2 regions of the Streptomyces sp. NPDC034085 genome follow, and region 1 is predicted to be linked to the other one. Evidence: riboswitches for the same ligand, from Rfam matches in the RefSeq annotation. Region 1 holds a riboswitch; the other holds the start of a gene.
The links. Region 1 has a riboswitch for glycine ahead of gcvP (aminomethyl-transferring glycine dehydrogenase). Riboswitches for the same ligand answer to the same signal wherever they lie in the genome.
Positions count from the first base shown of each region.

Region 2: another riboswitch for glycine. It lies ahead of gcvT (glycine cleavage system aminomethyltransferase GcvT); the one in region 1 lies ahead of gcvP (aminomethyl-transferring glycine dehydrogenase).

Region 1 is NZ_JBVISL010000004.1:419-14,639, reverse strand. It holds gene ACZ501_RS14885 (hypothetical protein) at 1-157, shown strand, start outside; gene ACZ501_RS14880 (DUF5999 family protein) at 418-606, shown strand; gene gcvP (aminomethyl-transferring glycine dehydrogenase) at 733-3,618, opposite strand; glycine riboswitch at 3,814-3,912, opposite strand; gene ACZ501_RS14870 (PRC-barrel domain-containing protein) at 4,035-4,391, shown strand; gene ACZ501_RS14865 (DNA polymerase IV) at 4,388-5,788, opposite strand; gene ACZ501_RS14860 (MerR family transcriptional regulator) at 5,853-6,491, opposite strand; gene ACZ501_RS14855 (bifunctional nuclease family protein) at 6,676-7,149, opposite strand; gene ftsR (transcriptional regulator FtsR) at 7,212-7,976, opposite strand; gene ACZ501_RS14845 (FHA domain-containing protein) at 8,046-8,936, opposite strand; gene ACZ501_RS14840 (DUF881 domain-containing protein) at 9,067-9,906, opposite strand; gene ACZ501_RS14835 (small basic family protein) at 9,912-10,244, opposite strand; gene ACZ501_RS14830 (DUF881 domain-containing protein) at 10,241-11,146, opposite strand; gene ACZ501_RS14825 (mannose-1-phosphate guanyltransferase) at 11,256-13,754, opposite strand; gene ACZ501_RS14820 (CDP-alcohol phosphatidyltransferase family protein) at 13,856-14,221, opposite strand, start outside.
Region 2 is NZ_JBVISL010000002.1:951,858-966,078, reverse strand. It holds gene ACZ501_RS09815 (ABC transporter ATP-binding protein) at 1-274, opposite strand, end outside; gene ACZ501_RS09810 (ABC transporter ATP-binding protein) at 280-1,341, opposite strand; gene ACZ501_RS09805 (ABC transporter permease) at 1,371-2,372, opposite strand; gene ACZ501_RS09800 (ABC transporter substrate-binding protein) at 2,565-4,274, opposite strand; gene ACZ501_RS09795 (ABC transporter permease) at 4,369-5,361, opposite strand; gene ACZ501_RS09790 (enhanced serine sensitivity protein SseB C-terminal domain-containing protein) at 5,995-6,735, opposite strand; gene ACZ501_RS09785 (enhanced serine sensitivity protein SseB) at 6,798-7,532, opposite strand; gene ACZ501_RS09780 (AAA family ATPase) at 7,691-8,350, opposite strand; glycine riboswitch at 8,566-8,669, shown strand; gene gcvT (glycine cleavage system aminomethyltransferase GcvT) at 8,846-9,961, shown strand; gene gcvH (glycine cleavage system protein GcvH) at 10,050-10,430, shown strand; gene glyA (serine hydroxymethyltransferase) at 10,446-11,702, shown strand; gene ACZ501_RS09760 (L-serine ammonia-lyase) at 11,936-13,318, shown strand; gene ACZ501_RS09755 (AMIN-like domain-containing (lipo)protein) at 13,496-14,008, shown strand; gene ACZ501_RS09750 (flavodoxin family protein) at 14,076-14,221, opposite strand, start outside.

The DNA of each region.
Region 1 (14,221 bases):
CGCCGCCGCGGACCTGCTGGTACCGCTGGCCCCGGCCCCGCCCGGGATCGCCCCCTACCGGCCGTACCCGGTCTCGGAGCTGCTGCCCGTGCTGACCCACCGGCTGACCCCGGCGGCCCCACCCGCCCCGCCCACGCTCGCGGCCCCCGCGGCTTGACCCGGGTGACCCATTCGGCCTAGTCCGCTCGGGTCAATGCGAACCACCCGAAATGACAGGGGAGTTGGCCTGAACCGCCCGCACGGGTGATGCGTCCTCATTCCAAGAGGACAGCTGCCGGGAAATACCTGCGAAGCAGCCGTCCTGGGGGAACACTGAGGACATCCTCCCCGCAGGTGCGGGGACGACACAGGGGGACGGCCATGAATCACGCATCGAGCCGTAGCGAACAGACCACACCGCAGCGAAAGAACCCATCCATGTGCCAGCACCAGCCTGCCTGCCCGTCATCAGAATCCGCCGACCGGGAGGCCGCGCGCCCGGTGGCCAACCATCCGGAACAGGGCTGGAGCCTGCTGTGCAACGGCGTCCTGCTCTTCGAGGACACCGGTGAGCTGCTGCCGGACGGCCAGATCATCGCCCCGCACCGCCCGCTCGCGGTGGCCTAGGAGCAGGCACCGCGGACGGTGAAGGGGCCGGTCCCGGAGCGCGATGCTCCGGAACCGGCCCCTTCACCGTGTCACCGGCCCCTCGGCGGGCGGGCCCGGGGCGCCCCGGGCCCGCCCGCCGGCGGCTCAGTTGTCGTACTCATCCAGCGGCGGGCAGGAGCAGACGAGGTTGCGGTCGCCGAAGGCCCCGTCGATCCGGCGCACCGGCGGCCAGTACTTCTCGGCGGCCGAGACGCCGCCCGGGAAGACGGCCTCGTCGCGGCTGTACGGGTGGTTCCACTCGCCGCCCAGGGCCGCGGCCGTGTGCGGGGCGTTGGCCAGCGGGTTGTCGTCCGCCGGCCACTCGCCGCCCGCGACGCGCTCGACCTCGGCGCGGATGGCGATCATCGCGTCGCAGAAGCGGTCGATCTCGGCGAGGTCCTCGGACTCCGTCGGCTCGATCATCAGCGTGCCGGCCACCGGGAAGGACATGGTCGGCGCGTGGAAGCCGTAGTCGATCAGGCGCTTGGCGATGTCGTCCACGCTCACGCCCGTCGCCTTCGACAGCGGACGCAGGTCGATGATGCACTCGTGCGCGACCAGGTTGCCCGGGCCGGTGTAGAGCACCGGGTAGTGCGGCTCCAGGCGCTTGGCGATGTAGTTGGCGCCGAGCACCGCCACCTGGGTGGCGCGCTTGAGGCCCTCGCCGCCCATCAGGCGCACGTACGACCAGGAGATCGGCAGGATGCCCGCCGAGCCCCACGGCGCGGCCGAGATCGGGCCGACGCCCGTCTCCGGGCCGGCGGTCGCCTGGAGCGGGTGGTTCGGCAGGTACGGGGCCAGGTGGGCCCGGACGCCGACCGGGCCGACGCCCGGGCCGCCGCCGCCGTGCGGGATGCAGAAGGTCTTGTGCAGGTTCAGGTGCGAGACGTCGCCGCCGAAGTGTCCCGGCTTGGCCAGGCCCACCAGGGCGTTCAGGTTGGCGCCGTCCACGTAGACCTGGCCGCCGGCCTCGTGCACCTGCGCGCAGATGTCGGCGACGTGCTCCTCGAACACACCGTGCGTCGACGGGTAGGTGATCATGAGCACGGAGAGCTCGTCGCGGTACTGCTCGATCTTGGCGCGCAGGTCGTCGGCGTCCACCTCGCCGTCGTCGGCGGTCTTGACGACGACGACCTTCATGCCGGCCATCACGGCGCTGGCGGCGTTGGTGCCGTGCGCGGAGGACGGGATGAGGCAGATGGTGCGCTGCTCGTCACCGTTCGCGCGGTGGTAGGCGCGCACCGCCAGCAGGCCGGCGAGCTCGCCCTGGGAGCCGGCGTTCGGCTGGAGGGAGACCTTGTCGTAGCCGGTGACCTCGCAGAGACGTTCCTCCAGCTCGGTGATGAGCGTGGCGTAGCCCTGGGCCTGCTCGATCGGCGCGAAGGGGTGCAGCTGGCCGAACTCGGGCCAGGTGACCGGCTCCATCTCGGTGGTCGCGTTGAGCTTCATCGTGCAGGAGCCGAGCGGGATCATGCCGCGGTCCAGCGCGTAGTCCTTGTCGGAGAGCTTGCGCAGGTAGCGCAGCATCGCCGTCTCGGAGCGGTGCTGGTGGAAGACCGGGTGGGTCAGGTACGCGTCCGAGCGCAGCAGGGCCTCGGGCAGCGCGTCGGCGGTGGCCTCGTCCAGGGCCTCGATGTCGGCCGTGACGCCGAAGGCGGCCCAGACGGCTTCGAGGTCGGCGCGGCGGGTGGTCTCGTCGCAGGAGAGCGAGACGTGGTCGGCGTCGGCCTGGTGGAGGTTGACGCCGTTCTCACGGGCGGCGGCGACGACCTCGGCGGCCTTGCCGGGCACCCGGGCGGTGAGCGTGTCGAAGAAGGAGCCGTGCACCAGCTCGACCCCGCCGGCCGTCAGGCCCGCGGCGAGCAGCGCTGCGTAGCGGTGGGTGCGGCGGGCGATCGTGCGCAGGCCGTCCGGGCCGTGGTAGACGGCGTACATGCCGGCCATGACGGCGAGCAGCACCTGCGCGGTGCAGATGTTGCTGGTGGCCTTCTCGCGGCGGATGTGCTGCTCGCGGGTCTGGAGGGCCAGGCGGTAGGCCTTGTTGCCGTCCGCGTCCACGGAGACGCCGACGAGGCGGCCGGGCAGCGAGCGGGCGTGCTTGGCCTGGACGGCCATGTAGCCGGCGTGCGGGCCGCCGAAGCCCATCGGGACGCCGAAGCGCTGGGTGGTGCCGACGGCGATGTCCGCGCCCAGCTCGCCCGGGGAGGTCAGGAGGGTCAGCGCGAGCAAGTCGGCGGAGACGGTGACGATCGCGCCGAGCTCGTGCGCCTGGTCGATGACCGGCTTGATCGCGCGGACGGCGCCGGAGGCGCCCGGGTACTGGAGCAGCACGCCGAAGACACCGCGCTCGGCGATCTCGGCCGGGATGCCCTCGGACAGGTCCGCGACGACGACCTCGACGCCCGTGGGCTCGGCGCGGGTCTCGATCACGGCGATGGTCTGCGGCAGCGCGTCGGCGTCGACGAGGAAGACCCCGCCCTTGACCTTGCCCACGCGGCGGGCCAGGGACATGGCCTCGGCGGCCGCGGTGCCCTCGTCCAGCAGGGAGGCGCCCGAGGTCGGCAGACCGGTCAGGTCGGCGACGAGGGTCTGGAAGTTCAGCAGCGCCTCGAGGCGGCCCTGCGAGATCTCCGGCTGGTACGGCGTGTACGCGGTGTACCAGGCCGGGTTCTCCATGACGTTGCGCAGGATCACCGGCGGGGTGAAGGTGCCGTAGTAGCCCAGACCGATCATGGAGGACAGCACCTGGTTGCGGTCGGCGAGCGAGCGCAGCTCGGCCAGCACCTCGGCTTCGGTCCGCGCCTCGGGCAGGTTCAGCGCCTCGGCGGTCTTGATCACATCCGGTACCGCGGCGGCGGTGAGCTCGTCGAGGGAGCCGTAGCCCACCTGGGCGAGCATCTTGGCCTGCGCTTCGGCGTCCGGGCCGATGTGACGCTGCTCGAAGGGGATGCCCCGCTCGAGCTGGGAGAGCGGAATGCGGTTGGCGGTCATAACGGAGGCCTCCTGGTCGTATGACCTGCGAGGGGCACCACGGCGCGGGCACCCGGACGGCCTCCCCCTCTGTCATCTCAACCTGAGAGCTTCACCGGAGTCGCGGGGTTCGCCCGTGAGCTCCGGCTTTCACCGTCGGTGAGGGGAGGAGCCGGCACTGCGGGCCCGGCACCTGCCCCTGCTTTCCAGAGTGGCCTCGTCCGTGCGGTACGTATGCCTGAGAGATTCCGGGGAGGATTTGCTCCTTCGGCGCCTCCGTCGTACTCACTCGGAGGACTCTCCCGCACAGGGTCAACAGCCGTCACCCAGCCTACCAGCGAGGATCTCGACCCTCCCTCGAGTGGCCCCCTCTCCAAATATGCACTTTCGTAGTCATTACGCACGAGCTGTGCGCACTGCGACCGTACGGAGGGACCGTGCAGACCGACATCGATCCCCGCAGCCTGATCGGCCGCAAGGCGTTCGACCGCAACGGCGCCAAGATCGGCACCGTGGACGAGGTCTACCTCGACGACGCCACGGGCGTCCCGGAGTGGGCAGCCGTCCGGACCGGCCTCTTCGGACGCGACGCCTTCGTCCCCCTGGAACCCAGCGAGGTGGTGGACGACGCCCTGCGCGTGCCCTTCGACCGCTCCCTGATCAAGGACGCCCCCGACTTCGGGGTCGGCCGCCACCTCTCGCCCGAGCAGGAGCTCCAGCTCTACCACCACTACGGGCTGGACGTGGCGCTCCCCTCCGACTTCCAGCACCCCCGCCCCCAGGACACCGCCTAGCCGTCGCCGACGAGGGGCAGCGGATCGGAGGCCTCCAGGTCCGGGTCGTCCAGCCGGAAGGTACGGACCCGGCCGGGGGGCGATCCGGGCTGCTCGAACCGCACGGTCACCCGTCCGACCCCGCTGCCCTGCACCCACCCCGGCCCGTACACCGCGTGCCGTACGTCGCTCCCGGCCGCCCAGTGCCGTACGGGAGGCGCTTGCTCGGCCTCCGGGGCTGGCGGGGCCCCCTCCGGCGGCCCGGCGCTCCCGGCGGCCGCCGAGCCGCTCTCACCGGCCCCGGAAGGCTCCGGAGCCACCCCCTCCGCCTCTTCCCCGGCGGCGGCCAGCGCGTGGGCGAACAGGTCCTCCTGGGTGTAGTCCGCCAGCCCCGTCACCCCCACCCCCAGCAGCCGCACCCCGCCGGTGGTGTCCACGCCCTCCAGCAGCCGTGCGGCGGCCTCGCGCACCACCGCCGGGTCGTCGGTCGGCCCCCGCAGCGTCTCGGAGCGGGTCAGCGTCGAGAAGTCGTACCGGCGGACCTTCAGGACGATGGTCCGCCCCGAGTGCCCCGCCCCGCGCAGCCGGCCCACGCAGCGGTCGGCGAGCCGCTGCACCTCGTACCGGATCCGGACCCGGTCGTGCAGGTCCACGTCGAAGGTGTCCTCCACCGACACGGACTTCGCGTCCCGCTCGGCGACCACCGGGCGGTCGTCGAGCCCGAGTGCCATCCGGTACAGGCCCACCCCGTGTGCCCGGCCCACCATCCGCACCAGTTCGTCCTCGCCGGCCTCGGCCAGCTCCCCCACGGTGGTGATCCCGGCCCGCCGCAGGTGCTCCCCGGTGGCCGGCCCCACCCCGGGCAGGGTGCGCACCGACATGGGCGCCAGCAGCTCCCGCTCGGCCCCCGGCTCGATCAGCAGCAGCCCGTCGGGCTTGGCCTCCTCCGAGGCCACCTTGGCCAGCATCTTGGAGCCGGCCAGCCCCACCGAGCCGCTGAGCCCGGTGGCCGCCCTGATGTCCGCGCGCAGCCGCTCGCCGGTGGCGCGGGCGCCCGCCGCGTCGAAGGCCGCTCCGCCCGCCTCCAGGTCCACGAAGGCCTCGTCCAGGCTGAGCGGCTCGACCAGCGGCGACAGCTCCCGCAGCAGGCCCATGACGAGATCGCTGACCTCGCGGTAGAGGCTGAAGCGCGGGATCAGGTAGGCGCCGTTCGGGCAGAGCCGGCGGGCCTGGGCGGTCGGCATCGCCGAATGCACCCCGAACCGCCGGGCCTCGTAGGAGGCGGTGGCCACCACCCCGCGCGGGCCGAGGCCGCCGACGATCACGGCCTTCCCGCGCAGGCTGGGCTTCGACGCCTGTTCCACGGCGGCGTAGAAGGCATCCATGTCCAGGTGCAGGATGGTCGGTGCGGCTCTCACAGCACCGATGCTGCCCCATGCCACTGACAACGCCGTGGTGCCGGCGCGCCCGGCGGCGTCCGGGTCAGACGGCCCGGTTGCGCCGCGCGGCCAGCTCGTCGGCGGGATTGTGGCCGACCAGGGTCTCCCCCGTGTCCACGCGCTCCCCGTGCAGCTGGGAGAGCGCGTTCTCGACGTCGCGCCATACGACGCCCACCGCGATGCCGAAGACGCCCTGGCCGCCCTGGAGGAGGCTCACGACCTGGTCCGGCGAGGTGCACTCGTACACGGTGGCGCCGTCGCTCATCAGCGTCATGCGCTCGAGGTCGCGGAAGCCGCGGTCCCGCAGGTGCTGGACGGCGGTGCGGATGTTCTGGAGCGCCACCCCGGTGTCCAGGAAGCGCTTGACGATCTTGAGGACGACCACGTCGCGGAAGCTGTACAGGCGCTGGGTCCCCGACCCGTACGCGGGCCGGACGCTCGGCTCCACGAGCCCGGTGCGGGCCCAGTAGTCCAGCTGGCGGTACGTGATCCCGGCGGCCGCGCACGCCGTCGGCCCGCGGTAGCCGACCTCCTCGGGCGCCGGGCCCTCACCCACCGGCCCGACCGGCGGGCACGCCGGCTGACGGTGCGCGGCTCCCGCCGCGCCGCCGTGCAGCGGGTACGGCCCACCGTCGCTCCGCGCGGGGGTGCCCCCGGTCGTACCGTCGCCCGTGATCCTCACGCCGACCCTCCGTCCTTGACCTGCCACCTCGAAGGTAGGCAGTGACCAGGGGTGCGTCAACGATCGCCACACTCGGCACGCCGAGTGATAATCACCCTGAGAGTGGTTTCCCGTACCCCGCTGCCGGGAAAGGCTACTCGAATGGGCTGACAGTTCCCGGTGAGCCGCGCGGCCTTCGGCGGGACTACTGGGGGCCCGTTCCGAAGTCCTCGGGGGAGATCTGGTCGAGGAACTCGCGGAACTTCTCCACCTCGTCCTCCTGCTCGTCGGGAATCGCGATGCCGGCGTCGTCGAGGACGCCGTCACTGCCGTAGATCGGCGTTCCCGTCCGCAGGGCCAGCGCTATGGCGTCCGACGGCCTCGCGCTCACCTCGACTCCACTGGCGAAGACCAGTTCCGCGTAGAAGACGCCCTCCCGCAGATCCGTGATCCGGACCTCGGTGAGCTCCTCACCGACCGCCTCCAGCACGTCCTTGAACAGGTCGTGCGTCAGCGGCCGGGCAGGGGCCATGCCCTGCTGCGCGAAGGCAATGGCGGTCGCCTCCCCAGGACCGATCCAGATGGGGAGGTACCGGTCGCCTCCCACTTCACGCAGGAGCACGATCGGTTGGTTGGAGGGCATTTCCACCCGGACACCCACAACGTCGAGCTCGTTCACACAGCAACCCTAGGACGTGCTCGGCAGGTTTGGGTAGTCGGGGCTCCCCCGGACCCGTCGGATCAGTGCGGACGGACCCCGAGAGCGGCCCGGACCAGGGCCTCGTGGAGCCGTACGGACAGCCCTGCGAGCTCCTTCATCGTGGCTTCGGCGTGGGCCCGGGTCTGCGGGTTGCGGTGGCGGCGCAGCGGGGCCACGAGCTGCTCCACCAGACCGGCCTCCCGGTCCGCCGCAGCCTTCATGGCCCGCAGATGGCGGGGCTCGAGCCCGAACCGGCCCAGTTCCGCGATCAGCCGGGCCACGGTGACGGTCTCGGCGTCGAACCCGCCGCCGGGGGCCTCGGAGATGAGCCCGTACGACTCCCACTCCACGAGCTGGACCTCGTCCACCTCGGCGGCGGCGAGCAGCTCGGCCCGGCCGACCCGGGCCACCGTCGGCCGCTCCCCGCCCGGCTCCCCGCCGACCGTGGGGGCACCCGCGGGATCCACGGACTCCCCGTGCGCCGCGGGCCCGGGGATGCGGATCTGCTCACCGCGGTCGAGCGCGTCGAGCTGCTCCCGGATGACCTTCAGCGGCAGGTAGTGGTCGCGCTGCAGGCGCAGGATGCGCCCGAGCCGCTCCACGTCGTCCGTGCTGAACTTGCGGTATCCGGAAGGTGTGCGTCTGGGCTCGACGAGCCCCTCCGCCTCCAGGAAGCGGATCTTGGAAATCGTCACTTCGGGGAACTCGTCGCGCAGCATGGTCAGCACCATGCCGATGCTGACCAGCTGCCGGGACGGGCCGGCGGCGCCGTTCTTCGAGGCGCCGCCCGTCGGGGTACGCAGCATGGAACCTTCCCTGGGGTCCCCCCGGGGGTGTCCGGGGGTGGGGTGCCCCCCGGACGGTGTCCGAGGGGGTCAGGCGCCCCGCAGGCTCGCGTAGAAGCACAGCCGGTACTTGCCGATCTGCACCTCGTCGCCGTTGTGCAGGGCGACGGAGTCGATCGGCTCGCGGTTCACGTACGTGCCGTTGAGGCTGCCCACGTCGGAGACGGTGAAGCCGCCCTCCGGGCTCCGGCGGAATTCGACATGCAGGCGGGAGACGGTGATGTCGTCCAGGAAGATGTCGCTCTGCGGGTGCCGGCCCGCCGTGGTCAGTTCGCCGTCCAGCAGGAAGCGGCTGCCCGAGTTGGGTCCGCGCCGCACGATGAGCAGGGCGGAACCGGGGGGCAGCGCCTCCACCGCGGCCTGGGCCTCGGGGGACAGCGAGGACGGAGCGTGCTGGCCCGATCCCTCGGCCTCGTAGGCCTCCAGGCCCGAGATCGAGATGGTGGACGTGGTCTCCGAAGCGCGCTCCGGCGTCAGACCCGGCCGCAGCGGCGCCCCGCAGTTGGAGCAGAAACGGCTCGCCGCATCGCTGCGGTGCCCGCACCTGCCGCACGTCTGCTCGGCCGACATGGACGGCTCCTCGCGCCGCGGCTGCCCCGCGGAGGCACTGGTGGCATACGGGTCAGAGGCGTACCCTCCACCCGCACTTGAGGCTGATGGGTCACCGAAACCTATGCGTCCGGAACCAGCGGGGTCAACGGACGACGCGCCGCGCGCCCCCGCGTCACCCGGGCCGGCCACCTCGTCGCGGAAGAGGGGCCTGTCGCCCTGCCCTTCCGCTTCCGGCTGCCCCGCGCGGTGCCGTGCCGCACCGCTTTCCTCGTTCTTCTTCTTGCCGAACAACTTCTCAAACAACTTCACGGGCGATTCCCCTTGACCGAAACAGACCCGCCCGTGGGGCAGGACGAACTCTGCATGCACACACCTGCCGACCCGGACATTCTGACAACGTCCGTAACCACCAGACAGTTTCCACCACGCACGGCGACTTCCGTGCGTCGACCCCCCGCAGGCGTCGGCCCGCGTGAGCCTGTCCACGTCGCATCCCGCATCACGGCGATGACGACCGAGCGTAGTCAGGCTGCTTCGCAGCCCGCAAGGCGTCCACAACGATCTTCGCCGACCGTGTGACGGCGACCGTGGCCTGTTCCTTCTCCATGGTCTGCACGACACCGCCCGGGATGTTCAGCGCCGGCTCCAGATCCTGCGGTTTGCCGATCACCCTGAATTCATAGGGTTGTGTGATCTTCTTACCGTCGATGCCGACCCCGCCGCCCTCGTCCGAGAAGTACGACCCCGCCACGACACGCACACCGTTGATCTGGATCGCCTCGGCCCCGGCCGCCCGCAGCTCCTGGAGGGTGTCCAGCAGCTGGTCGGACCGCACCTGGCCCTTGGTGTCGGTGATCCGCAGCGTGATGCCCGGGCCCTGTGCTGCCACCGTACCCGCCAGGATGCCCAGTTGACGCTCCTTCTCCACCGTCTGCCGACGCGCCTCCTCGGCCTGGTTGGAGCTGCTCTGCAGCTCCTTGCGCTGGTCTTCCAGCCGCTGCTTCTCGTCCTCCAGGCGCTGGGTCCGCCCGTCCAGCTCGTCGAGGATGCGGACCAGGTCCTCCTGGCGGGCGCCGCGCAGCGGGGCGCTGGAGTCGCTGTTCGAGCGGACCTGGATCGCGAGGCCGAGGCCCAGGACGAACAGCAGCAGCGCGACGATCAGTTGGGCCCGGCTGAACCGCGGCGGCCACAGCCCGGCGGCCAGCCGCTGCCGGCCGGTCTCCTCCGGCCCGGCCGGGCCGGGCTCCTGCCGGGGCTCCTGCGGCCGGGGCGCGCCGGCCGGGGACCCGTGCTGCCCGGGGACCTCCGGCTCACCGGGCGGGGTGTTCTGCGTGCTCATCGGCCTCACGCCCGGAAGACGTGCCGGCGGATGGCCGCGGCGTTGGAGAAGATCCGGATGCCGAGGACGACGACCACGCCCGTCGACAGCTGGGAGCCGACGCCCAGCTTGTCGCCGAGGAAGACGATCAGCGCGGCGACTACCACGTTCGACAGGAACGACACCACGAAGACCTTGTCGACGAAGATGCCGTCCAGCATCGCGCGCAGGCCGCCGAACACCGCGTCGAGCGCGGCGACCACGGCGATCGGCAGATACGGCTCCACCACGGCCGGCACCTCGGGCCGGACCAGAAGCCCGGCCACCACTCCGGCCAAGAGGCCCAGTACCGCGATCACGATGCACCCTTCTTCGGCTCTTCTGCTGTGGCTGTGCGGACGGTCAGGCTCGACGCGGCCGGCAGCCGTACCTCGTCCATCGGGGTCAGGCTGTAGCGGATCCCGTAGCTCTCCTGGAGGACGTGCAGGTACTGCCCGTCGACGGAGTCCTGGAACGCGGTCCCGAGCCGTTTCCCGTCGCCCACCGCGAGGACCTCGTAGGGGGGCACCAGCGGCTTGTTGTCGACCAGTATCGCGTCGCCCGCGGCCCGGATCGCCGACAGCGCCGTCAGCCGCTGCCCGTTGATCGAGACGGCTTCCGCACCCGCCTGCCAGAGCCCGTTGACGATCCGCTGCATGTCCCGGTCGCGCACCCGGCCGGTGTTCGAGAACCCGGCGCTCTCGCGCGGGCCGCCACCGCCGCCCGACGAGGCGCCCTTGGCATCGTCCACCACCAGCTTGACGCCGGGACCGCGCACCTCGGTTGCACCCGCCAGCAGTTCCACCAGCCGGCCACGCTCTCCGACCTGCTGCTTCAGCGCGGCGCGCTGCCGGTCCGCGACCTCGGTGCGCAGCCGCTCCATGTCGCGCTCCAGCCCGTCCGCGTGATCACCGGCGCGCCGCACCCGGTCGATCAGCTCCTGGCGCTCCTTGGCCAGCACCGGCGCCGCCACCCGCGCCTGCGCCGCGCCGAGCGTGACGACCATGGCGGCGATCACCAGGCCGGCGGCGAGCGCCAGCTTGGCCTTGAGGGTGCGGGGCAGCCCCGCCGTACCGTCCGCCTCGCGCCGTGCCGCGGCTTCCGCATAGCCCTCGTCCAGGCTGTGGTCCATGACGTGGGTCAGCAGCGACATGGACGCGTCCGGGCGCGCCGGCGGTGTTGCCGAACTCCGGTTGGTGGGCGGCTGCGACATGCCGCACATCGTCGCATGTCGGCGCCGCCCACACCCAATGCGCTCGTCCGGCGGGCCGGGGCGGGTGGCTCCCCGCACCCGGCCCGCCGGAACCGCGTTCCCGGCTGACGCCCGCCGGTCAGTGCTGCCCGGCTCCGTCCACGACCGCGCCCCACTCGTCGAGCAGTGCCTGCGCCGAGGCGTCGTCGGGGCCCTCGGCCCACAGGTGGGTGACGGCCTCCGCCGGGTCCGGCAGGACCAGCGCCCACCGGCCGTCGGCCTCGACCACCCGCACGCCGTCGGTGGTGTCCACCTGACGGTCGCCGGCCGCCTCCACGACCCGCCGCATGACGAGCCCCTTCGCCGCCCAGGGGGTGGGCACGTCCCGCTTGAGCACGTGCGCGCGCGGGATGCGGGCGTCGATCTGGCTCAGGGTGAGCTGCGTCCGCGCCACCAGTCCGATCAGCTGCACGAAGGCCGCCGATCCGTCGAAGACGCTGCTGAACTCCGGGACGATGAAACCGCCCCGGCCGTCCCCGCCGAAGATCGTGGTCTCCTCGCGGCCGACCCGGGTCAGGTCGTCGGGCGAGGTCGTCGTCCACTCCACCTGGGTGCCGTGGTACGCCGCCACCTGCTCGGCGACGCGCGTCGTGGTCACCGGCAGGGCCACCCGGCCGCTGCGCTTCTCGGCGGCCACCAGGTCCAGGAGCACGAGCAGCGCCCGGTCGTCCTCGATGATCCGGCCCCGCTCGTCCACCAGGGAGATCCGCTCGCCCACCGGGTCGAACCGCACCCCGAAGGCCGCCCTGGCCGAGGCCACGATCTCGCCGAGCCGCACCAGCCCCGCCCGCCGGGACTCCCGGGTCTCGGTCGGCCTGGACTCGTCGAGACCGGGGTTGATCGTCAGCGCGTCGACACCGAGGCGGCCGAGGAGGCTCGGCAGCACGAGCCCCGCACTGCCGTTCGAGGCGTCCACGACCACCTTGAGTCCGGCATCGGCGATTCCGGTGGTGTCCACCCGGCGCAGCAGCGAGCCCGTGTACGAGTCGAATACGCTCGACGGGAACTGCAGGTCGCCGATCTCCCCGGGGAACGCACGCCGGTACTCCTGGCGTGCGTACACCCGGTCCAGCTTGCGCTGCTGGGCCTGGGAGAGGTCGGCTCCCCGCTCGTCGAGGAACATGATGTCCACCGAGTCCGGTACCCCGGGCGAGGTCCTGATCATGATCCCGCCGGCCGCGCCCCGGGCCGTCTGCTGACGCGCCACCGGCAGCGGCACGTTCTCCAGGTCGCGTACGTCGATGGCACTGGCCTGGAGCGCCGAGATCACCGCGCGCTTGAGCGCACGGGCACCTCTGGAGTGGTCACGGGACGTCGTGACGATGGCGCCCTTCTTCAGCATCGTCGCGTACGCGCCCGCGAGCTTCACCACCAGCTCGGGGGTGATCTCGACGTTCAGGATCCCGGAGACTCCCCGGGCGCCGAACAGGTGGGCCTGCCCGCGGGACTCCCAGATCACCGAGGTGTTGACGAAGGCGCCGGCCTCGATGGTCTTGAACGGGTACACCCGCACGTTGCCCTGGACGATGGATTCCTCACCGACCAGGCACTCGTCGCCGATGACGGCGCCGTCCTCGATGCGGGCGGCCCGCATGATGTCGGTGTTCTTGCCGATCACGCAGCCGCGCAGGTTGCTGTGCGGGCCGATGTACACGTTGTCGTGGACCACGGCCTTGTGGAGGAAGGCGCCGCTCTTCACGACGACGTTCGACCCGACGACCGTGTGCTCGCGGAGCTCCACCCCGGCCTCGATCTTGGCGTAGTCGCCGACGTACAGCGGACCGTGCAGCACGGCGTCAGGGCTGACCTCCGCCCCTTCGGCCACCCACACGCCGGGCGAGATCTCGAAGCCGTCCATGTCGACCTGGACCTTGCCCTCGAGCACGTCGGCCTGGGCCTTGACGTAGCTCTCGTGGGTGCCCACGTCCTCCCAGTAGCCCTCGGCGACGTAGCCGTAGATCGGCCGGCCTTCCTTCATCAGCTGCGGGAAGACGTCACCGGACCAGTCGACCGATACGTCGGGGTCGACGTAGTTGAAGATCTCCGGCTCCATCACGTAGATGCCGGTGTTGATGGTGTCCGAGAACACCTGCCCCCAGGTGGGCTTCTCGAGGAAGCGCTCGACCTTCCCTTCCTCGTCCACGATGGTGATGCCGAATTCCAGCGGGTTCGGCACCCGGGTCAGGCACACCGTGACAAGTGCGCCCTTCTCCTTGTGGAAATTGATGAGATCGGTGAGGTCGAAGTCGGTCAGCGCGTCGCCGGAGATGACGAGGAACGTGTCGTCCTTCAGGGCCTCCTCGGCGTTCTTCACGCTGCCGGCGGTGCCGAGAGGCTTCTCCTCGTTGGCGTAGGTGAGCTCCATTCCGAGCTCCTCGCCGTCACCGAAGTAGTTCTTGACGAGTGACGCCAGGAACTGCACCGTGACCACGGTCTCGCTGAGCCCATGCCGCTTGAGCAGCCTCAGCACGTGCTCCATGATCGGCCGGTTCGCCACCGGCAGGAGCGGCTTGGGCATGCTTGAGGTCATGGGGCGAAGCCGCGTACCTTCGCCACCGGCCATCACGACGGCCTTCATGTCGGAAGAGTCCTCCTAGAGAGATGACGGTCCAGCCGACGTCACCCTTCTCGGACGGATACTCCGCTACTCCTCCGCGTCAGTACCGGCGCCGAGTGAGCTCAATCGGCCGTGGCGTCCGCCTTCACCAGACGGCGGACTTGCACCACGTAAAGGATTCCTGCCCACCAATAGAGCGTTGTACCCCATCCCGCGAACGCCCATCCGAAAACGGACGCCATCCAGGCCAACCAGCCGGTTCCGTCACTGAGCAGCAGGAGGGGGAAGGCGTACATCAGGTTGAAGGTGGCCGCCTTGCCGAGGAAGTTCACCTGCGGCGGCGGATAGCCGTGCCGGCGCAGGATCCACACCATGACCAGCAGCATCGCCTCACGGGCCAGGAGAGCGGCGGTGACCCACAGGGGCAGGATCTCGCGCCAGGTCAGCCCGAAGAGCGTGGTCAGGACGTAGAGACGGTCCGCGGCGGG
Region 2 (14,221 bases), on a different contig from region 1:
CCTGGCCCTCGAACTCGATGCGCCCGCCGGTCGGTTCGAGCAGGCGCGTGATCAGCCGGCCCATGGTCGACTTGCCGCAGCCTGACTCGCCGACGATGCCGAGGGTCTCACCGCGCCGGACCTCGAAGTCGATCCCGTCGACGGCCTTGACGGCCCCGGCCTGGCGCCGCAGCATCCCCTTGCTGATGGGGAAGTGCTTGACCAGTCCGGTCACCTTCAGCAGCGGCTCCGCCCCGGTGTCCTGCACGGCGGTCTCCGCCGCGTCCTTCTTCATGTCCGTCACAGCTTCGGCGCAATCTCTTCGGTCCAGATCCGGGTCCGCTCCTCCTGCGACATGTGGCAGGCGGACCAGTGCCGGCTGTCGTCCTCGGTCAGCTCGGGGCGCTGGGTGCGGGTGATGCCCCCCTTGGGCACGTCGGCGTAGGGGCACCGGGGGTTGAAGGCGCAGCCGCTCGGGATGTTGATGAGGCTGGGCGGAGAGCCCTTGACCGGGATCAGGCGCTCGGTCTGGTCGCGGTCGATGCGCGGCATGGAGCCGAGCAGTCCCCAGGTGTACGGGTGGCGGGGGCCGTAGAAGACCTTCTCGGCGGTGCCGCGCTCGACGCAGCGGCCGCCGTACATCACCAGGATGTCGTCGGCCATCTCGGCGACCACGCCGAGGTCGTGCGTGATCATGATGACCGCGGAGCCGAACTCCTTCTGCAGGTCGCGGATCAGGTCGAGGATCTGCGCCTGGACGGTGACGTCCAGGGCCGTGGTCGGCTCGTCCGCGATGAGCAGCTCGGGGTTGTTGACCAGCGCCATCGCGATCATCGCGCGCTGGCGCATGCCGCCGGAGAACTCGTGGGGGTACGCGTCCACGCGCCGGTGGGGCTCCGGGATGCCGACGCGGTCGAGCATCTCGACGGCGCGGGTGCGGGCCTTCTTCTTGTCGACGTCGTGGTGGGTGCGGTACGCCTCGATGATCTGCTTGCCGACCGAGTAGTACGGGTGCATCGCGGACAGCGGGTCCTGGAAGACCATCGCCATCTTGCGGCCGCGCAGGCGCCGTACGCGGTCCGCGTCGGCCTGGACCAGGTCCTCGCCGTCGAGGAGCACCTCGCCCGAGATGGCGGGGCGGCTGCGCGCGTTGCCGGTGCGGTGCAGGCCCATGATGGCCAGCGAGGTCACCGACTTGCCGGAGCCGGACTCGCCGACGATGCCGAGGGTCTTGCCGCGCTCGAGGTCGAAGGAGAGCCCGTCGACGGACTTCACGAGGCCGTCGTCGGTCGGGAAGTGGACCTTGAGGTCGCGCACGGAGAGGAAGGGGGCCGCGTCGGGCGCGCCGCCCTGCTCGGGCACGAAGGCCGGCTGGTCGGGGTCGTTCTTGGTCACGTCAGCCTCACGCGCGGGTCGATGACGGCGTACAGCAGGTCCACGATCAGGTTGGCCATCACCACGAACAGTGCGGCGAGCAGGGTGACGCCCATGATCACGGGCAGGTCGCCCTGGCCGATGGCGGCGACGGCCGCCGTACCCAGGCCCTGGAAGTTGAAGGTCGTCTCGGTGAGCACCGCGCCGCCGAGGAGGCCGCCGAGGTCGAGGCCGAACATGGTGACGATCGGGGTGAGCGTGGAGCGCAGGGCGTGCTTGCGGATGACCACGCCCTCCTTGAGGCCCTTGGCCCGGGCGGTGCGGATGTAGTCCTCGCCGAGGACCTCCAGCATGGTCGCCCGGGTGATGCGGGCGTAGGTGGCGGCGAAGAGGAAGGCGAGGGTGATCCAGGGCAGGATGAGGCTGTTGAGCCAGGCCACCGGATCCTCGGTCAGGGGTTTGTAGTTGGAGACGTCGAGCCAGCCGAGGCTGTAGACGAAGATCGCGGGGGCCACCATGCCGGTGAAGAAGATCGGCAGGGAGACGCCGGCGAGGGCGCCGACCATGACCGTGCGGTCGATGGCGGTGCGGCGCTTGAGGGCGGAGACCACCCCCGTGGCCACGCCGGCGATCACCCAGATCACGGCCGCCCCGAGGGCGAGCGAGAGGGTGACCGGGATGCGGTCCATCATGGTCTCCCAGACGGGCGCCTCGGTCTTGAAGGAGTAGCCGAAGCAGGGAGCCGCACAGTGGGTGATCTCGGTGCCGCCGTCGTAGTCGCGGCCGGCGAAGACGCCCTTGACGAAGAGCAGGTACTGCTCGGATATGGGCTTGTCGAAGCCCATCTTCACGCGGATGCCCGCCAGGGCGGTCTCGTTGGTCTCCCGGCCGGCGTACATGAGCGCGGGATCGCTGCCGGTCAGCTTCGGGACCGCGAAGAAGATGCCGAAGGTGACCACGGAGACCACCAGCAGCGTGGCGGCGACGTTGAACAGCCGCCGTATGAGGTAGACGAGCACTGCAGTCGGCCGCCCGGGGTTGGCGGCCGCCGCCCCTCGTGGGGGCGGCGGCCACCGCCTGCGGCCTTCACCTGCCCTTCGGACTAGCGCATGTGCGGTGAAGGCACTTACTTACGTGCTGAGTTGCGGATGCCCGCCCGGCGGTCGGCCGGGCCGGCGGGCTGCACGGCGCTTGCCGTGCAGCCCGGACTGCTACTTCTGCGCGATGCCCACGGTGGCGAGGTCGATCTTGCCGAAGGACTCGTTGAAGAAGACGTTCGTCAGGCGCGGGTTGTGGTAGACGAGCGCCTTGTCGAAGTTGATCGGCAGGTAGAGCGCCTTGTCCATGACCTTCTTGTTGATCTCCGTGTAGAACGGAGCGGCGGCCTCCGGGGTGGCGGCGGCAGCGGCCTTGTCGAACAGCCCGTTGATCTCGCTGTCGTTGACCTCGGTGTAGTTGTTGTTGCCGTTCGGCAGGATGAACGATCCGTCGACCAGCGGCTGGAGGAAGCCCGCGCCGGAGTTGTAGTCGGCGCCCCAGCCCATGACGATGATGCCGTAGCCCTTCTTCTTCACGTTCTCGGGCGAACCGATCGTGGAGGAGGAGAGCTTGCCGTCGAACTGGTCGATCGTCGCCTTGATGCCGACCTTGGCGAGCGAGGCCTGGAGGGACTCGGCGGTCTTGACCTCGGGGGCGCGGTTGTTGCGCACCGCGATGGTGGTCTCGAAGCCGTCGGGCTTGCCACAGGCCTTCAGCGCGGCCTTGGCCTTGGCCTCCTGCGGCTTGCCCTTCGTCAGGCTGAAGGGGTCGTAGGCCTTGTCCGAACCGGGGACGCCGGCCGGGAGCATGTTCGCGCCCAGGTCACCGCTGGTCGGGCCGCCGCGGGCGGTCTGGAGGGACTTCGGGTCGGCCGCGTAGATGACGGCCTTGCGGCACTCGATGTTGTCGAACGGGGCGACCGTCTGCGGGAAGGCGAAGTAGCGGATGTAGCCGGTGAAGGGGTTGTCCGCGTTCTTCTTGAGGTTCGCGTCCTTGAGGATCTTGTTCTTCGCGGCCTGCTGGACACCGGTGCCGTCGACGGCCATGTCGATGTCGCCGGAGAGCAGGCGCTGGTCCATGTCGTCCGGGTTGGTGGTGACCGTGAAGGAGACCTTGTCCGGCAGACCCTTGCGGATCGGGTCCGTGTTCGGGTCCCAGTTCTCGTTGCGGACGAAGGTCGCGCCCTTGCCGGCGGTGAAGCTCTCCACCTTGTAGGGGCCGGTGGAGATGGGCTTGTTCGTGTACGTGGCGCCCGTGTCCTTCGCCGCCGGGACCGGCGAGGAGGACGGCATGGCCAGCAGGTAGCTGAAGTCCGAGTTCGCGCTCGCCAGGTTGAAGACGATGGTCTTGTCGTCCGGCGTCTCGACGGTCTTCAGACCCATCTTGTTCGGGTCGGTGTCCTTGTACGGGCCGGGGTACTTCTGGCCCTGGTCGAGGAGGTCGATCAGGTAGGTCGGGCCGCCGGAGAGGACGTCCTGCGCGAAGACGCGCTCGACGCCGTACTTGATGTCCTTCGAGGTGATCGGCGTACCGTCCTCGAACTTCACCCCGTCCTTGAGCTTCAGGGTGTACGTCTTGCCGTCGTTGCTGATGACCGGCAGGGCCTCGGCGAGGTCCGGGACCACCTTGGTGCCGTCCTTGCCGGGCTTGGCGTCGTAGGCGAGCAGGCTGCGCACGTAGAGCCGCTGCATGTTCCACACGAAGCCGTAGTAGGCGCGCGCCGGGTCGAGGTAGTCCACGTCCTGCGGGGACCAGAGCTTGAGCTCGCCGCCCTTGGCGTCGGAGGGGTTGATGACGGCGGTGGCGGCGCCGCTGTAGCCCTTGCCGCTGTCGCCGTCCGCCTTGTCGTCCTTCTTGGCCCCGTTGCCGCACGCGGCGGTCATCGAGAGGGCGGCGATCACGGCGGTGATCGCGAGAGCCTGGTTTCTGCGGATCACGGTTGTCCAACCTCCATAGGTGGTGAAGCGAAGAAGCGGTTCAGCTGCCCTTGGGGTCGAGTGCGTCACGCAGCCCGTCCCCGAAGAGGTTGAACGCCAGGACGGTGATGAAGATCGTCATGCCGGGGACCACCATGTACATGGGGTCGTCCTGGTAGATGGGGACGGCGTCGGAGAGCATCTTTCCCCAGGAAGCGGTGGGCGGTTTGACGCCGGCGCCCAGGAAGCTGAGGGCCGCTTCGGTCAGGATGTTGGTCGGGATGATCAGCGTGGCGTAGACGAGGATCGGCGCGACCAGGTTCGGCAGCAGCTCCTTGACCAGGATGTAGCCGCGGCCGGCACCGAGGCTGCGCGCGGCCTCGACGTACTCGCGTTCGCGCAGGGAGATCGTCTGGCCCCGGACGATGCGGCCGATGTACGGCCAGCCGAAGAAGCCGATGACGAGGATGAGCACGCCCATCCGTACGCCGGAACCCTCGAACCCCCACACGGAGTTGGGGACCACGGAGACCAGGGCGATGGTGAACAGCAGCTGCGGGAAGGCCAGCAGCAGGTCCATCAGGCGGCTGATGATCCCGTCCACCCAGCCGCCGAGGAAACCGGCGAGGGCGCCCAGGAGGCTGCCGAGGACGACCGAGACGAAGGCCGCCAGGAAGGCGACGACCAGGGAGATGCGGGCGCCGTAGACGATCCGGCTGAACACGTCGCGCCCGTTGGTCGGTTCGACGCCCAGCAGGAAGTCGGAGCTGATGCCGCCCAGGGAGCCGAGCGGCGTGCCCAGGTCCGGGTCGATCATGTCCTCGTGGAACTCGTTGGGGTCGTGGCCCAGCAGGTTCACGATCAGCGGCGCGAAGACCGCCACCAGGATCAGGAGGATCACGATCACGCCGCCGGTCAGCGCGACCTTGTCGCGCTTGAGCCGCATCCAGGCGATGCGGCCGGGCGAGCGGCCTTCGATGGCCTTGGCAGGGACGTCGGCTACGGACACGGGTGCGGGTGTTTCCGCGCTCGTGTCGTGCAGTGGTGCCGTCATCGTGGTGGGGACCCCTCTCGGCCGACGGGTGGGTCGGCCCATGCCCGCCGCTGTGGCGGCGTTGGTGCGGAGTGGCGCTCGAGTGCTCGGGGCACGTGAACGCGTACGAGGTGCGAGGTGCTGGCAGTGCTGGCAGTGCGGCCGTGCTGTGGGTGGAGCAGGGTGCGGTGCGTGCGGTGCGGTGCAGCTGAGGTGCGGGAAGTGCGGACGCGCCGGGTGGGACGAGCGGCGAAGTCCACGTGCAGAACCGCGTCTGGGAGGACTGACCGGCTCTTGGGTGGGGAGTCTTCATCGGGCGCTCGACCAGCCGCCAGACCCGCAGATGAATGGATGCGCAACCGTGATCTGAGCCTGTGGTTCCCGTTATCCGGACTCCGTTGACGGCTCAGCGGAGCAAGACCGTCCGTTCGGTACGCAAACGGACATCGCGGCCAACCCTGCGGAGGAGTACGCCAATTGGACGCCCAACAGCGGCGATATCCGGACAAGACGAAGGCCGCCGGGAACCGTGGTTCCCGGCGGCCCGTTGTCCGTCGGAGGGGTCCGTCTCAGGGGGCGGGCGCACGCCCCGAATCCCTGTAGGAGGCTCGGGGAACCGGCTCCGCCCACCGGTTCCGGCAGCCCCCGGCCTGCTCAGTAGGCGGCCGCCTGCCCCTCGCGGTCGTAGAAGGGACGGGTCTGCGCGCGCAGCCACATCGCCACCGGATCGTGCTCGTCCGCCAGCGCGACCGTGCACACCGGGACGCCCTCGGGCACGGCGCCGACGGACTGGCGCATCATCTCCCGTACGGATTCCAGCGCGGGCGCCGAGGCGTCGTAGAGGTCGAGCCCCACCGCGAGGTACGCCGAACCGAGCGAGGGCTGCACCCAGGCGCGGCGCAGCGACCTGACGGCCGGCGTGCGGTGCGCGTGCTGCGTCAGCAGCCCGTAGAACTGCGGCAGCTCCAGGGCCGGCTCGGACAGCCGCAGCGGCCCCGCCGGCATCCGGTCCAGGCCGGTGGCGACCCGGCGCAGGTCGGCCCACGGCACGCCGAGGCCGCCGCCCTGGGCGTGCGGGTTGACCCACAGCCCCCACCGGTCCGGGTAGAGGGCGCGGGCGATGTCCCGGCCGGTGACCACCTCGTAGCCGCGGTTCCAGCCGCTGGCGGCCAGTTCCTGCGGGGATGTCACGCAGGGGGCGTAGCCGAGCCCCTCCACCTCCATGCCGCCGTACTGGGCGTCCGGTGAGCCCGGCTGCCCCTGCCACAGCAGCATCCACAGCCTGCCCTCGGCGAGGGCGTGCAGGAATGACTCGTAGCCCTCATAGCGCCCGGGAGTCACCTGGCGCAGCATGTGCTCGACCTGCCCGGCCGCGGCCGTGCCTGACGCACTCACCCGGTACCCCTCTTCGTCTTCGTCCGCCCGTCGTCCACACGTATGAACCAGCTTAAGCGGCGCTACGGCAGGTAGAAGGGGCGTACGCGCTCACGAATCCAGTCCGTGACCGGGTCCTCGGCGGCGTCCAGCAGGATCAACTGCACCGGCCAGGGCGCCGGTACGCGGGCCAGGGCGCGGCCGAGCGCCTCCAGCGGGGCGTTTCGCGACTCGGGCTCCCATCCCACCAGCCGGACACCGATGTAGAGCTGGGGCTCGCCGCCCTCGACGCTGGCCAGGCACCGGTGGGCGGCGGCGACCGCCCCGGTGGCCCGGAACTCCTCTGCGGCGGCGGCGAGGAAGTCCACCGGGTCGTCCTGCCAGTCGGGCTCGAAGAGCCGGACGCGGCCGCCGGTGGCGGGGCCGTCGAGCGGGGTGCGGCCGGCCCGGCACAGCTCGGCGACGGCGGCCGGGGGCAGCGGCACCCCGACGGCGCCCTCGGGGTTCACGGCGATGCCGAGCTGCGGGGGCAGGCCCCGGGCGAACTCGGCGGCGGGGGCGACGGCGAAGTCCATGGCGGGCCCGGCGGCGAAGCGGAACTGGGCCTCCGAGCTGTAGACGGGGACGTACGCCTCGCCGCCGATCAGCATCGTGGGGAGGTCGAGGGCGGCGCTGTCGGGCCCGCCGCCCTGGGGCAGCGGCACCCAGACCTGGCTGCGGCCGAGCACCTCGAGGATCCGCGGGCCGGCGTCCGCCTGTCCGAGCGCCGCCCCGAGCACCTGCTCCAACTCGTTGGCCGGCCAGCCGTTGCCCTGCATGTGCGCCTGCTCTCCCTGTGTCCGCGCCGGTGTCGCCCCGAGGCTATCGCGGCGCCCGCCGCCACCCCGGCCCGGGCCGCCCGGCTCCGCGCAGCGGGACGGCTCGGCGGGGCGTCGTCGGGCTTCGGACGCCGGGCTTCGGGCTCAGGCGGCCGGCTTCAGGCGTCGAAGGCGATGTGGGTCAGGGATGCGGCCGCGGGGCGGTCCAGGAGGGTGGTCGTGGTGCAGCCGCGCGGGGGGCGGCCCGATTCGGCCGCGGCGAGGAGGCGGGCCACGGCACTCCGGTGGCGGGCGAAGGCGTACGACGACACCCGTCGGCCCCGGGCCGCCTGCCCGGACAGGGCCTCCTCGGCGGTGGTGTCCAGCAGCAGCAGGTGCAGCGCCCGGCCGCGCCGCCGGGCGACGGCCGCGAGGACACCCCGCACCCAGGACTGGGTGCCGCAGTCGTGGACCACCACAGAGGCGCCGGAGCGCAGCTCGCGCCACAGCCCCCGGTAGTGGGCGGCGCGCACCAGCGGCCGGTACACCGCGTAGGGCAGTGCGGCCGGCATGCGGCGCTCCCAGCGCTCACGGGTGTCCTGGGAGTCGATGCCGGCTTCGGCGGCCCGCTTGATCAGGGTGGTCTTGCCGCCGCCGGGCAGGCCGGACACCACCACGATGTCCCCGGCCGCGAAGCCGAGCCGGTGCGGCCGCGCGGCCTGTCCGCGCAGGTCGCGCACCGCGCCGCCGACGGCCCGGGGGCGGGCGGCGCTCCGCTGGGCCGGCACCGCCCCGACCGTGCCCGTACTGGTCACCACTCCGAATCTCCGCACAGTGATCGTCTCCCCCCGAATCGGGCCGCGAGGGCCCCGTGCCCACTGAATGTAAAGAGACGGTAATCCGGCAGTCGCGGTTCCGGTCGGGCGTTCCACTGCGCGGACGGCTCGTCCACGGATCACGCTCACCGCACGTTCTTCCGGGCCCCACTGCCCTCTCCCGCGCGTCCCGTGCAATGATGTGCGCCATCTGGACACCTAACTGCATACCGGCCGCTTGAATCCGCGCGGGAGAGTCCCGGCAGGCCGCGAGGCCGTGCCCGGGCGCCGAAGGAGCAAGAACCTCCCTTGAATCTCTCAGGCCCCGTACCGCGTGGATGAGGCAGATCTGAAAAGCGAGCCCGACCGCGGCCGTCCCCGACGGCCCGGTGCGTGCTCCACCCAAGGTGCAAGTCGGCGTTCCCCCGTGGGAACTCTCGGCGAACCTCTCAGGTTCCGATGACAGATGGGGAGGAACCTCCTCGTCATGTCATGCCCTGGGACCCGGGAGCCACACCCATGAGCACTGCCCCCCGCCTGACCGCGCTCGACGCGCTGCACCGCTCGCTCGGTGCGACCATGACCGACTTCGCGGGCTGGGACATGCCGCTGCGCTACGCCAGCGAGCGCGACGAGCACAACGCCGTGCGCACCAAGGCCGGCCTGTTCGACCTGTCCCACATGGGCGAGATCACCCTGACCGGCCCGGAGGCCGTGAAGGCCCTGGACTACGCGCTCGTCGGGAACATCTCCACCGTCGGCGTCGGCCGCGCCCGCTACACGCACATCTGCCAGGAGGACGGCGGGATCCTGGACGACCTGATCGTCTACCGCCTGGGCGAGACCGAGTACATGGTCGTCGCCAACGCCTCCAACGCCCAGGTCGTGCTGGACGCGCTCACCGAGCGCGCCGCCGGCTTCGACACCGAGGTCCGCGACGACCGCGACGCGTACGCGCTGATCGCCGTCCAGGGCCCGGAGTCCCCCGGCATCCTGAAGTCGCTCACGGACGCCGACCTGGACGGCCTGAAGTACTACGCCGGCCTGCCGGGCACCGTCGCGGGCGTGCCCGCGCTGATCGCCCGCACCGGCTACACGGGCGAGGACGGCTTCGAGCTGTTCGTCTCCCCCGGGCACGCCGTGGAGCTGTGGCAGGCGCTGACCGAGGCCGGCAAGGACGCCGGCCTGGTGCCGGCCGGCCTGTCCTGCCGCGACACGCTGCGCCTGGAGGCGGGCATGCCGCTGTACGGGCACGAGCTGACCACGGACCTCACCCCCTTCGACGCCGGGCTGGGCCGGGTCGTGAAGTTCGAGAAGGAGGGCGACTTCGTCGGCCGCGCCGCCCTGGAGGCCGCCGCCGAGGTCGCCGCCACCAAGCCGCCGCGCAAGCTGGTCGGCCTGGTCGCCGAGGGCCGCCGCGTCCCGCGCGCCGGCTTCCCCGTGGTCGCGGGCGGCGAGGTCATCGGCGAGGTGACCTCCGGCGCCCCCTCCCCGACGCTGGGCAAGCCGATCGCCATGGCGTACGTCGACGCGGAGCACGCCGCGCCCGGCACCTCCGGCGTCGGCGTGGACATTCGCGGTACGCATGAGCCGTACGAGGTCGTGGCCCTGCCCTTCTACAAGCGGCAGAAGTAACCCTCGGACCGGTTCCCACCGTCCGCTCCGTCTCAGCACGCAAGACCACCGTTCGTATCCACCTCCCCGCATCCAGGAGAATCAGGTCATGAGCAACCCCCAGCAGCTGCGTTACACCAAGGAGCACGAGTGGCTGTCGGACGCCGAGGGCGGCGTCGCGACGGTCGGCATCACGGAGTTCGCCGCCACCGCGCTCGGTGACGTCGTCTACGCCCAGCTCCCCGAGGTCGGCGACACCGTCACCGAGGGCGAGACCTGTGGCGAGCTGGAGTCGACCAAGTCGGTCAGCGACCTCTACTCCCCCGTCTCCGGTGAGATCGTCGAGTTCAACCAGGACGTCGTGGACGACCCGTCGCTGGTGAACTCCGCCCCGTTCGAGGGTGGCTGGCTGTTCAAGGTGCGCCTCTCGGAGGAGCCGAAGGACGCGCTCTCCTTCGAGGAGTACACCGCTCTCACCGCCGGCAACTGACCCCAGGGGATCCTGATGTCTGTTCTGAACACCCCCCTCCACGAGCTCGACCCGGACGTCGCCGCCGCCGTCGACGCCGAGCTCGCGCGCCAGCAGTCGACCCTGGAAATGATCGCGTCGGAGAACTTCGCTCCGGTCGCCGTCATGGAGGCCCAGGGCTCGGTCCTGACCAACAAGTACGCCGAGGGCTACCCGGGCCGCCGCTACTACGGCGGCTGCGAGCACGTCGACGTGGTCGAGCAGATCGCGATCGACCGCATCAAGGCGCTGTTCGGCGCCGAGGCCGCGAACGTCCAGCCGCACTCGGGTGCGCAGGCCAACGCCGCCGCGATGTTCGCGCTGCTGAAGCCGGGCGACACGATCATGGGCCTGAACCTGGCCCACGGCGGTCACCTGACCCACGGCATGAAGATCAACTTCTCCGGCAAGCTCTACAACGTGGTCCCGTACCACGTCGACGAGACCGGCCAGGTGGACATGGCCGAGGTCGAGCGCCTCGCCAAGGAGTCCAAGCCGCAGCTGATCGTCGCCGGCTGGTCCGCCTACCCGCGCCAGCTCGACTTCGCCGCGTTCCGCCGGATCGCGGACGAGGTCGGCGCGTACCTGATGGTCGACATGGCCCACTTCGCGGGCCTGGTCGCCGCGGGCCTGCACCCGAACCCGGTGCCCCACGCCCACGTCGTCACCACCACCACGCACAAGACCCTCGGCGGTCCGCGCGGCGGTGTCATCCTGTCGACGCAGGAGCTGGCCAAGAAGATCAACTCCGCGGTCTTCCCGGGCCAGCAGGGCGGCCCGCTGGAGCACGTGATCGCGGCCAAGGCCGTCTCCTTCAAGGTCGCGGCCTCGCCCGAGTTCAAGGAGCGCCAGGAGCGCACCCTGGAAGGCGCGAAGATCCTCGCCGAGCGCCTGGTGCAGGACGACGTGAAGGCCGTGGGCGTGGACGTCCTCACCGGCGGCACCGACGTGCACCTGGTCCTGGTCGACCTGCGCAACTCCGAGCTGGACGGCCAGCAGGCCGAGGACCGCCTCCACGAGGTCGGCATCACGGTCAACCGCAACGCCATCCCGAACGACCCGCGGCCCCCGATGGTCACCTCGGGCCTGCGGATCGGTACGCCGGCCCTGGCGACGCGCGGCTTCGACACGGAGGCCTTCACCGAGGTCGCCGAGATCATCGCGCAGGCGCTGAAGCCGGCCTACGACGCCGCGGCCCTCAAGGCGCGCGTCTCGGCGCTCGCCGCGAAGTTCCCGCTGTACCCGTCGCTCTAACGACGGCCCGGGGGGCCCGGCCTCGTCTCGTACGGGGCCGGGCCCTTCCCATGCCCGGGCGCACCTTGATCCAGTACACGCGCCCGCAGCCCTCCCGATCCGTCCGGCGGCCAAGCCGTTCATTTCGCCGCGTTAAGCTCGTCTGTCGGACAAAAACCGCACAATGCCCCCACCCGGCACGATCCGCCTCTCCTGCCCCCTCCCACCCCACGAGCAGACAAGGGAGTCCGCCAGTGGCCATCTCCGTCTTCGACCTCTTCTCCATCGGCATCGGCCCGTCCTCCTCCCACACGGTCGGCCCGATGCGCGCGGCGCGCATGTTCGTCACGCGGCTGAAGAAGGACGGCGTCCTCGCCCAGACCGCGTCCGTCCGCGCTGAGCTGTTCGGCTCCCTCGGCGCGACCGGCCACGGGCACGGCACCCCCAAGGCGGTCCTGCTCGGCCTGGAGGGCCACTCCCCTCGCACGGTGGACGTCGAGGGCGCCGACGACGAGGTCGAGCGCATCCGCCGGAGCGGGAAGCTGCGGCTGCTGGGCGCGGAGATAGGCGGCGCCCACGAGATCGACTTCGACGAGCCGACCCAGCTGATCCTGCACCGCCGCCGCTCGCTGCCCTACCACGCGAACGGCATGACGCTCTTCGCCTACGACGCTTCCGGCGCCCCGCTGCTGGAGAAGACGTACTACTCGGTCGGCGGCGGCTTCGTCGTGGACGAGGACGCGGTCGGCGAGGACCGGATCAAGCTCGACGACACCGTGCTGAAGTACCCCTTCCGCTCGGGTGACGAGATGCTGCGCCTGGCGAACGAGACCGGCCTGTCGATCTCCTCCCTGATGCTCGAGAACGAGAAGGCCTGGCGCACGGAGGAGGAGATCCGCGAGGGCCTCCTGGAGATCTGGCGGGTCATGCAGTCCTGCGTGTCGCGCGGCATGTCCCGCGAGGGCATCCTCCCGGGCGGGCTGCGCGTCAAGCGCCGGGCCGCCGCCACGGCGCGCCAGCTGCGCACCGAGGGCGACCCGATGATGCACCGCAGCGAGTGGACGACGATCTACGCGATGGCCGTCAACGAGGAGAACGCGGCGGGCGGGCGCGTGGTGACCGCCCCGACGAACGGCGCGGCGGGCGTGCTGCCGGCGGTCCTGCACTACTACGTGAACTTCGTGCCCGGCGCGGACGAGGACGGCGTGGTCCGCTTCCTCCTCGCCGCGGGCGCCATCGGCATGCTCTTCAAGGAGAACGCCTCGATCTCCGGCGCCGAGGTCGGCTGCCAGGGCGAGGTCGGCTCCGCCTGCTCCATGGCGGCGGGCGCGCTCGCCGAGGTCCTGGGCGGCACCCCCGAGCAGGTCGAGAACGCCGCCGAGATCGGCATGGAGCACAACCTCGGTCTGACCTGCGACCCGGTCGGCGGCCTGGTCCAGATCCCCTGCATCGAGCGCAACGGCATGGCCGCCGTCAAGGCCGTCACCGCCGCGAAGATGGCGATGCGCGGGGACGGCAGCCACAAGGTCTCCCTCGACAAGGTCATCAAGACCATGAAGGAGACCGGCGCCGACATGAAGGTCAAGTACAAGGAGACGGCGCGCGGCGGCCTCGCGGTCAACGTCATCGAGTGCTGAGCACCGGCGCCTGACACCGGCCCGCGGACCCGCGCCGCGAAGGGCCCGCCCTCGGGGGAGGGCGGGCCCTTCGCGGCGCTCGCGTACCGGGGGCACGGGGCGTGCAACCGTCCGCGGCCCCCGTGTGTCTTATGAGATGACAGCCCGTCCCCGTCTCACGGACACCGGGGAGACCTCATGCGTCACCTGCACCGCCGCCGGATCGTGGCCCTGGCCACGGGCGCCCTGCTCACAGCGGGGCTCGCGCTCTCCGCACCGGCCTCAGCCACCACCACCTCCACCACCACCACCCAGACCCCGCTCGTGGTCAATGCCCGCTGGGGCGGGCACTGCACGTACGACCGGATCGTGATCGACCTCCAGGGCTACGTGCCCCCGGTCACCGTCACTCCCGTCTCCCAGCTCGTCTACGACGGGTCCGGCAAGCCCGTCCCGCTGGCCGGGAAGTACTTCCTGGAGATCCGCCTGCACCCGGCCGCCGCGCACAACGACGCCGGACAGAACGTCTACCAGGGCCCGAAGCTCCAGCAGATCTACCTCAGCAAGCTCAAGGGCCTCGCCATGACCGGCGACTTCGAGGGGTACGTGACCTTCGGCGCCGCCTTCGACACGGCCCCGTCCTACACCACCTCCGTCCTGCACTCGCCCGAGCGGTTCGTGCTGGACGTGGCACACCCGAACACCTGCTGATCCCGCGGGTACGGACGGCGGGCCCGGGACGTGGGACGTCCCGGGCCCGCCGCCGTCCGGGCGGCCGCTACCGGTGTTCGGGGTTGGGGAAGTCGAAGCGGCAGCCCGCGTCCCACAGCGAGCGCTGGTTGCCGTGGGCCGGGACGCCCCCGGCGCGCTTGAGGAGCGCGGCCAGGTGCATCAGGTTCCAGGACATGAAGGTGGTGTTGCGGT